2 regions of the Pseudomonas sp. TNT2022 ID642 genome follow, and region 1 is predicted to be linked to the other one. Evidence: predicted binding sites of a transcription regulator. Region 1 holds the regulator's gene; the other holds the start of a gene.
What was found. Region 1 encodes FliA, which starts transcription of late flagellar genes. Its sites were predicted from a motif close to CTAAAGTTTNNNNNNNNNNNGCCGNTAA; they were not measured.
Positions count from the first base shown of each region.

Region 1 (4,197 bases):
ACGGGTTCCGAACATGGAACTCGAAGACGAGCTGCGCAAGACTCAGTCGCGCATCGTCACCGCCCAGGCCGAACTGAGCCTGCGTGGCGAAGCCGACGGCAACAGCAATCGCCAGATCTTCGCCGGGCTGCCGTTGACCGCTGGCCTGCCGCTGACTGCCGCTGAACCGCTGAGCGAGCCGACTTACGCTGCTCCAGCGCGTCCGGCCCCGGCGCCTGCGCAGTCCTCCGGCGGTGTTGATCCGCGTGCACTGGATTCGATGCGTTTCGAATTGAACAGCCTGCGCGAGCTGATGGAAGTTCAGCTCGGCACCCTGGCCTGGAATCAGCTGCAAGGCAGCCGTCCGGCGCAAGCCAATCTGTATCGTCGTCTGCAACGTATCGGCCTGTCCGGCCCGTTGTCGCGCGATCTGCTGGCGATGATCACCGATATCGAAGAACCCCGTCAGGCCTGGCGCATGTTGCTCGCGCACCTGGCGCGGATGATTGCCGTACCGGAAGTCGAGCCACTGGAAGAGGGCGGTGTGATCGCCATGGTCGGCCCTGCCGGCATGGGCAAGACCACGACTCTCGCCAAGCTTGCCGCGCGTTATGTGCTGAAATACGGCGCGCAGAATGTCGCGCTGGTGAGCATGGACAGCTTCCGCATCGGCGCTCAGGAACAACTGAAGACACTGGGGCGGATTCTCAATGTGCCAGTGACCCACGTCGATCCGGGCCAATCGCTGGTGCAGGCACTGGATCCACTGCTACGCAAACGCGTGGTATTGATCGATACTGCCGGCCTGCAAGCCAGCGATCCGGCGCTGCGCATGCAGCTCGAAAGTCTGGCCGGGCGTGGCATCCGTTCAAAAAATTATCTGGTCTTGGCAACCACCAGCCAGAAACAGGTTCTAACCGCCGCTTATCACAGTTACAAGCGTTGCGGGCTTGCCGGCTGCATCCTGACTAAACTGGATGAAACGGCCAGCCTTGGCGAAGTGTTGAGCCTGGCGATCAGTCATGAATTGCCGGTCGCGTACCTGACCGATGGCCCACGGATTCCGGATGATTTGCATCTGCCGCGCCGTCATCAACTGGTCAGCCGCGCCGTCAGCGTGCAAATGCAGGAAGAACCCAGCGAAGAAGCCATGGCTGACATGTTCGCTGATATCTATCACAGCCCGACCAAGCAGGTAGGCTGAGGTATTCATGAACAGTTTTTGTACCTACATCGATGGTCTGCCATGCATTGTTCCGGTTGTGAACGCGCAGCCAGTAATGTGGCCTCCGTCTATGCAAGACAAGGTAAAGAAATAACATGGGCAGCATGCATCCCGTACAGGTGATCGCGGTGACCGGCGGCAAAGGTGGCGTCGGCAAGACTAACGTGTCAGTGAACTTGTCGCTGGCGCTGGCAGAGCTTGGCCGTCGGGTCATGCTGCTGGACGCCGACCTCGGTCTGGCGAACGTTGACGTATTGTTGGGGCTGACCCCTAAACGCACACTGGCCGACGTCATCGAAGGCCGTTGCGAATTGCGCGACGTGCTGTTGCAAGGCCCCGGAGGCATTCGCATCGTGCCGGCGGCGTCCGGCACGCAGAGCATGGTCCACCTGAGCCCGGCGCAACACGCCGGCCTGATTCAGGCGTTCAGCGACATCGGCGACAATCTCGACGTACTGGTGATCGACACCGCTGCGGGTATTGGTGACTCGGTAGTCAGTTTTGTACGCGCCGCGCAAGAAGTGTTGCTGGTGGTCTGCGATGAGCCGACTTCCATTACCGACGCTTACGCGCTGATCAAATTGCTCAACCGCGATTACGGCATGAACCGCTTCCGCGTCCTCGCCAACATGGCGCAGAGCCCGCAGGAAGGGCGCAACCTGTTCGCCAAGTTGACCAAGGTCACGGATCGCTTCCTCGACGTCGCTCTACAATACGTCGGCGCCGTGCCTTACGACGAAAGCGTGCGTAAAGCGGTGCAGAAGCAGCGCGCGGTGTACGAAGCCTTTCCGCGTTCCAAGTGCGCACTGGCGTTCAAGGCGATCGCGCAGAAGGTCGACACCTGGCCGCTGCCCGCTAACCCGCGTGGCCACCTTGAGTTTTTCGTCGAGCGCCTCGTGCAGCAAACGGCAGGGCCCGTGCTATGACCGCAAGCGGTATGAACTACTACAAGAAGTCGGCACGTGACGCGCAGTACGAGCTGATCGAGCGTTACGCGCCACTGGTCAAACGCATTGCCTACCACTTGCTGGCACGCTTGCCGGCGAGTGTGCAGGTCGAAGACCTGATCCAGGCCGGGATGATCGGCCTGCTCGAAGTCTCGACCAAATATGACGCCAGCAAAGGCGCCAGTTTCGAAACGTACGCGGGCATACGAATCCGCGGCGCGATGCTCGACGAAGTGCGCAAAGGGGACTGGGCGCCACGCTCGGTTCACCGCAATACCCGTATGGTCAGCGACGCAATTCGCTCAATTGAAGCTAAAACCGGCCGTGACGCTAAAGATCACGAGGTTGCAGCCGAACTCCAATTGAGTCTCGACGATTACTACGGGATTTTGAATGACACCTTGGGCAGTCGCCTGTTCAGTTTCGACGACCTGTTGCAGGACGGCGAACACGAAGGGCTGCACGAGGATGGCGCGAGTGCTCATATGGAGCCGTCACGCGATCTGGAAGATGAACGCTTCCAGGCGGCGCTGGCGGACGCGATTGCCAATTTGCCGGAGCGTGAGCGACTGGTGTTGGCGCTGTACTACGACGAAGAGCTGAACCTCAAGGAGATCGGTGAAGTCCTTGGCGTCAGTGAATCGCGGGTCAGCCAGTTACACAGCCAGTGCGCGGCCCGTTTGCGGGGGCGTTTGGGGGAGTGGCGAGCGCGCTGAAGGCAGTGTGGGGACACTGCGAACGAGGCTGGTGCGGTGATGAACGGCACCGGTCTTGCTCTGTTGTGCTCCAGACAGTCTTCGAGTGCTGCGCCGATTGATTGAAGTGGCGCGTCCAGGTGCTGGGCGCGTTTAAGACTGCTTGGAGGTCGAATTGAACAAAGACATGAAAATCCTCATCGTTGATGACTTCTCAACGATGCGGCGGATCATCAAGAACCTGCTGCGTGATCTTGGGTTCACCAACACCGTCGAGGCTGACGATGGCGTGACTGCCATTCCGGTGCTCAACAGCGGCAGCATCGACTTTCTGGTAACGGACTGGAACATGCCGGGCATGACCGGTATCGACCTGCTGCGTCACGTGCGTGCCGATGAAAAACTCAAGCACCTGCCAGTGCTGATGGTGACTGCAGAAGCCAAGCGCGAGCAGATCATCGAGGCCGCTCAGGCCGGTGTGAACGGCTACGTAGTCAAACCTTTCACGGCTCAGGCGTTGAAAGACAAAATCGAGAAGATTTTCGAACGCATCGGCTGATGAACGCGCGGGGGAGCTATGGAGCATAACGAATCTTCACAGGGCGATTTCGAGTCGACCCTGAAAAAACACGCGGTCGAACTGGTCGAAAGCCTTGAAAAAGGCAGGTTCGGTGACGCTGTGCAACTGATCCATGAGCTCAATCAGACCCGTGACCGTGGCCTGTACCAGGAAGTGGGCAAGCTCACACGTGAACTGCACAGTGCGATCGTCAACTTCCAGATCGACCCGAACATGCCGCAGGCCGAGGAAGTGTCGCAAATCACCGACGCCACCGAACGCCTGGGCTATGTGGTCAAGCTGACAGAGGCCGCGGCCAACCGCACCATGGATCTGGTGGAAAGCGCCACACCGGTGGTCAATGGTCTGGCTGACGAAGCCCAGACTTTGAGCGCCGATTGGGGTCGCTTCATGCGTCGCGAGGTCGGGGCTGAAGAGTTCCGTGAACTGGCGCGCCGGGTCGACGGTTTTCTGTCACGCAGCAGCACGGACAACCGTGCGGTGTCGAGCAATCTCAACGACATCCTGCTGGCCCAGGATTACCAGGACCTGACCGGTCAGGTGATCAAGCGTGTGACCCAACTGGTCACCGAAGTCGAAAGCAATTTGCTCAAACTCGTGCTCATGGCCAGTCAGGTCGACCGCTTTGCGGGCATCGAACATGACCGCGCCGCGATGCTTGCAGAAAAAGATCCACAAAAACATCTCTCGCAGGGTGAAGGTCCGCAGATTCATGCCGATAAACGAGAAGACGTTGTGTCCGGTCAGGACGATGTGGACGATTTGTTATCC
Region 1 covers NZ_JAMDGW010000044.1:4,599-8,795, forward strand. Annotated here, with positions in the region: gene flhF (flagellar biosynthesis protein FlhF) at 1-1,183, shown strand, start outside; gene fleN (flagellar synthesis regulator FleN) at 1,300-2,130, shown strand; gene fliA (RNA polymerase sigma factor FliA) at 2,127-2,867, shown strand; gene M5G26_RS28775 (chemotaxis response regulator CheY) at 3,034-3,405, shown strand; gene M5G26_RS28780 (protein phosphatase CheZ) at 3,424-4,197, shown strand, end outside.

Region 2 (4,197 bases), on a different contig from region 1:
GCGGTGGACAGGGACGCCGAGGTAGCGGTGATCTGCGCTTGCGCAGCGGCTACTTCGGCAGCTTTTGCATCAGAACTTTCCTGCTTCGCCTGGGCGGCTTGCAACGCCTGCTGCTCCTCCTGCAATTGCTTCTGCAACTCGGCAATCTGCTTGCGCAGTTCCTTCACCGAATCCGATTCTTCACTGCTGGAATCGCTGTCACCCGCGGGTGCCGCGCCACCGCCCGCAGCCACTTTGCTGGTGTCCGCTTTCACGCCAGTGCTGGCCGCTGCCGTGGTCGAGGTATCGTCACCGACGTCGCTGATTGCGGTTTTGCTGGTGGGTGTCGTGACGGTCTGATTGATCGAAACTGAAGTGATGCTGACCATGGAAAGGCTCCAATGCCGGTGATAGATAACCGGTCATCGACCACGGCCGCAGGTAATTGAGATCGACTGTGTACCGACTCGGTATCCGAATCGGTACACAGTCAATGGCCTCAGGCGCTCAGGCGCGCGGTGACTTCGTTCAACTGGCCCGACAGACCATGCAGGTTCTGACTGGCGCTCTCGGTGCGCTGCACATTGTCGAGGTTGGTGCTGGCGATCGAAGTGATCTCGGTGAGGTTGCGCGAGATGTCCTCGGCCACCGAGGTCTGCTCTTCCGCAGCGGTGGCGATCTGACGGTTCATGTCGCGGATCGCTTCCACGGCGTGGGTGATGCGCTCCAGCATCGCGCCGGCCTGGGTCACCTGCTCGACGCTTTCATCACTGCGCGTCTGGCCGCTGTCGATGGCTTGCGCCGCGTCCACCGCACCGGTCTGCACGCTCTGAATGATCTGGTTGATCTCGATGATCGACTCCGCCGTACGCTGTGCGAGGTTGCGCACTTCATCGGCGACCACGGCAAAACCACGCCCGGCCTCACCGGCGCGCGCCGCTTCAATCGCGGCGTTGAGCGCCAGCAGATTGGTCTGCTCGGCGATGCCGCGAATCACTTCCAGCACCTTGCCGATACGGCCGCTATCAGCTTCCAGACGACGGATCACCGTGGCGGTATTGGCGATTTCACCGCGCATCTGGGTGATCGAGTGAATGGTGCTCTGCATGACCTTCTCACCCTGTTGGGCGGACTGGTCGGCATCGTCGGCAGCACGCGCAGCATCGGCAGCGTGACGCGCCACTTCCTGCGCAGTGGCGGACATTTCGTTCATCGCCGTGGCGACTTGATCGGTGCGGTTGAACTGCTCGTTGGTGCCACCGGCCATGGTCGTGGCGATCGCGTTCAACTCGCCGCTGGCGCTGTCCAGATCACTGGCGCTGCGCTGCAAACGGGTGAAGGTTTCGGCGAGGAAATCACGCAAGGTGTTGGCCGCTGCGGCGAGGTTTCCCAGCTCATCCTGACGATCGCTGACCACACGCTCGGCCAGTTTGCCGCGGCTCAACTGGGTCACGTAATCGATGAGTTTACGAATCGGCTCGACCAGGTTGCGGTTGACCAGCCACAGGCTCAACAGGCCGATCAGCAGACCCGACGCGAGCATCACCAGCAGCCCCAGCCACACGGTGCGATCAGCCTCGGCACTGATCAGCGCCGACTGCGCGGTGCCTTGCTTGCGCAACTCGGCGACCAGCTCGCTCATCTGATCGCTGGCGGCGCGGTCGACGCCTTTGACCGCCGCATCACCGGCCGCCGGATCACCACCGGCAGCCACGTAGGCATCGCGTCCCTTCTGATACGCAGAACCCAACTGACGATGCTCATCACGCAAACGTTCGATGCGGTTTTTCAGGCTCGGCTCGATGCCTTTCTGGCCGGCCAGTTCACCGAGGATGTTCTGCACATCGCGCTGACGGTCTTCAAACTGCCCCCAGTACTTGGCCAGATCCGCCGGCTGCTTGCCGCGCAGCAGGACGTTCTTCCACTCCTGCACCTGCACCTTGAATTGCAGGTTGGCCTCATCGATCAATTGCGAGGTGTGCAGGGGACCGGCGATCAACTGGCTGTAGCTTTGCACGCCGTTGGAGAGGAAATGAAAACAGGCCAGGGCAATCAACAGCACCGCCAGCAGGCTGCCGCTCAGCAGGGCGAGAATTTGCGTTCTCAGGGATTTTTGCAGCATCGCAAGATACTCAGGACAGGGATGAGGCACGCCCGGTAAGGCGTGAAATTTTGCCGGACATCCATGTCGGCGAGCCTTGGTTCATGGCCAATGGCGCGCAACCTAACGCACCTGTGATCGGCGCGCCAGAGCGCTTCTTGAAGAAAATCCGACCACCGGTAAGTCGCTGATTTGACGTCACTTTGCTGTCATATAAACGTCATGTGACATTGCGATGATGCGGCTCAGTGAACCTGCCATTTGCGCACCGACGCACCCTCCTCGCAGCGAGCCTTCATGAACCACAGCCTCGACATCAGCCATCGCGACCCTGATCTGTTTGGCCTGCTCTACGGCTATCGCTTCCTGCCCGGCGAACGTGGTCGCGAAGTCGATTCGACCACAGCGTTGCGCTGTTTGCTGGACGACAGCGACAGTGGCGAATTTCTTTGGCTGCACCTCAATCTGGCGCATGCGGCGTGCGAGCGCTGGATGAAAAGTCATCTGCAATTGCCCGAAGAGTTTTTCGAGGCGCTGCACGAAGGCTCGCGTTCGACACGTATCGAGCATGTTGACTCGGCGTTGCTGGCGGTGGTCAACGATGTGGTGTTCAACCTCAGCAGCATGGTCTCTTCGGACGTGTCGACACTGTGGGTCTGTGTGCGCAGCAAACTGATCGTCAGTGCACGTCTGCAACCACTGCACTCGGTGGACAAATTGCGCTCGTCGGTGAAGGCTGGCGAACGCTTTCGTTCGCCCTCGGAATTGCTCGTGCACCTGCTGCGCGATCAAGGTGAAGTGCTGACGCAGATCGTGCGCAAGACCAGCATGAGCGTCGACCAGGTCGAGGACGAATTGCTTTCCTCGCGGCTGTCGACCAATCGCGCCGAACTCGGTGCCAACCGGCGGGTGCTGGTGCGTCTGCAACGGCTGTTGGCGCTGGAACCAGGTTCGTTATTGCGTTTGCTCAATCGGCCGCCGCCCTGGTTGCAGAAGGAGGACGTCAAGGAACTGCGCAAATCCACCGAGGAGTTTGCGCTGATCATCAACGACCTCACTGCCCTCGGCGAGCGGATCAAACTGTTGCAGGAAGAGATCGCCGCCAACCTCAACGAACAGAGCAACCGCACGCTGTTTACTTTGACCGTAGTGACGGTGCTGGCGCTGCCGATCAACATCATTGCCGGTTTTTTCGGGATGAATGTGGGCGGGGTGCCGTTGTCGCAGGATCCGGAGGGGTTCTGGATTTTGGTTGCGCTGGTGGCGACGTTTACGGTGATTGCCGGGCGTTGGGCGTTTCGTAAACGCGGGGATTACTAAGAGCAAAGATCGCAGCCTTCGGCAGCTCCTACCTTGGAATGAGTTCCCCCTGTAGGAGCTGCCGAAGGCTGCGATCTTTTGATTTTGCCTCCAGATCAATGGTCAGGCTATTCAGCCAAACACTGACATGGCGCAGTCTCTCTGTAACATTCTGCAACGATCATGGGCGACATTCCTTCCCTCGCTCAGGATTGTCCTGCCATGGCTACTCCCTCCCTGACCGCCAGCCCCGCGTCCGCCCACAGCGGCAGGCCAGCCCTCGACAAGAAAACCGGTCCGTTCACCTACGTGATCTTTTTCGCCGTGCTGGCGATGGGGATGCTGTTCACCGCCTACAGCCTGATGCACGACATGCACGAACTCGGCACGGTGGTCACCACCTGGACGCCGTTTCTGCTGCTCGGCGTGGCGCTGTTGATTGCGCTGGGCTTTGAGTTCGTCAACGGTTTCCATGACACCGCCAACGCCGTCGCTACGGTGATCTATACCCATTCGCTGCCGCCGAACGTGGCGGTGGTCTGGTCGGGTTTCTTCAACTTTCTTGGCGTGCTGCTTTCGAGCGGCGCAGTTGCGTTCGGCATCATCGCTTTGCTGCCGGTGGAATTGATTCTGCAGGTCGGTTCGTCTGCCGGTTTTTCGATGATTTTCGCCCTGCTGATCGCGGCGATCCTGTGGAACCTCGGCACCTGGTGGCTGGGTTTGCCGGCGTCGTCGTCACACACCTTGATCGGCTCGATCATCGGTGTCGGCGTGGCCAATGCGTTGATGCATGGCCGCGACGGTACCAGCGGCGTCGA
Region 2 covers NZ_JAMDGW010000045.1:58,106-62,302, forward strand. Annotated here, with positions in the region: gene M5G26_RS29285 (hypothetical protein) at 1-368, opposite strand, end outside; gene M5G26_RS29290 (methyl-accepting chemotaxis protein) at 479-2,101, opposite strand; gene M5G26_RS29295 (transporter) at 2,378-3,400, shown strand; gene M5G26_RS29300 (inorganic phosphate transporter) at 3,602-4,197, shown strand, end outside.
Region 2: the regulator FliA is predicted to act here: its motif matches at 2,216-2,243, upstream of M5G26_RS29290 (methyl-accepting chemotaxis protein).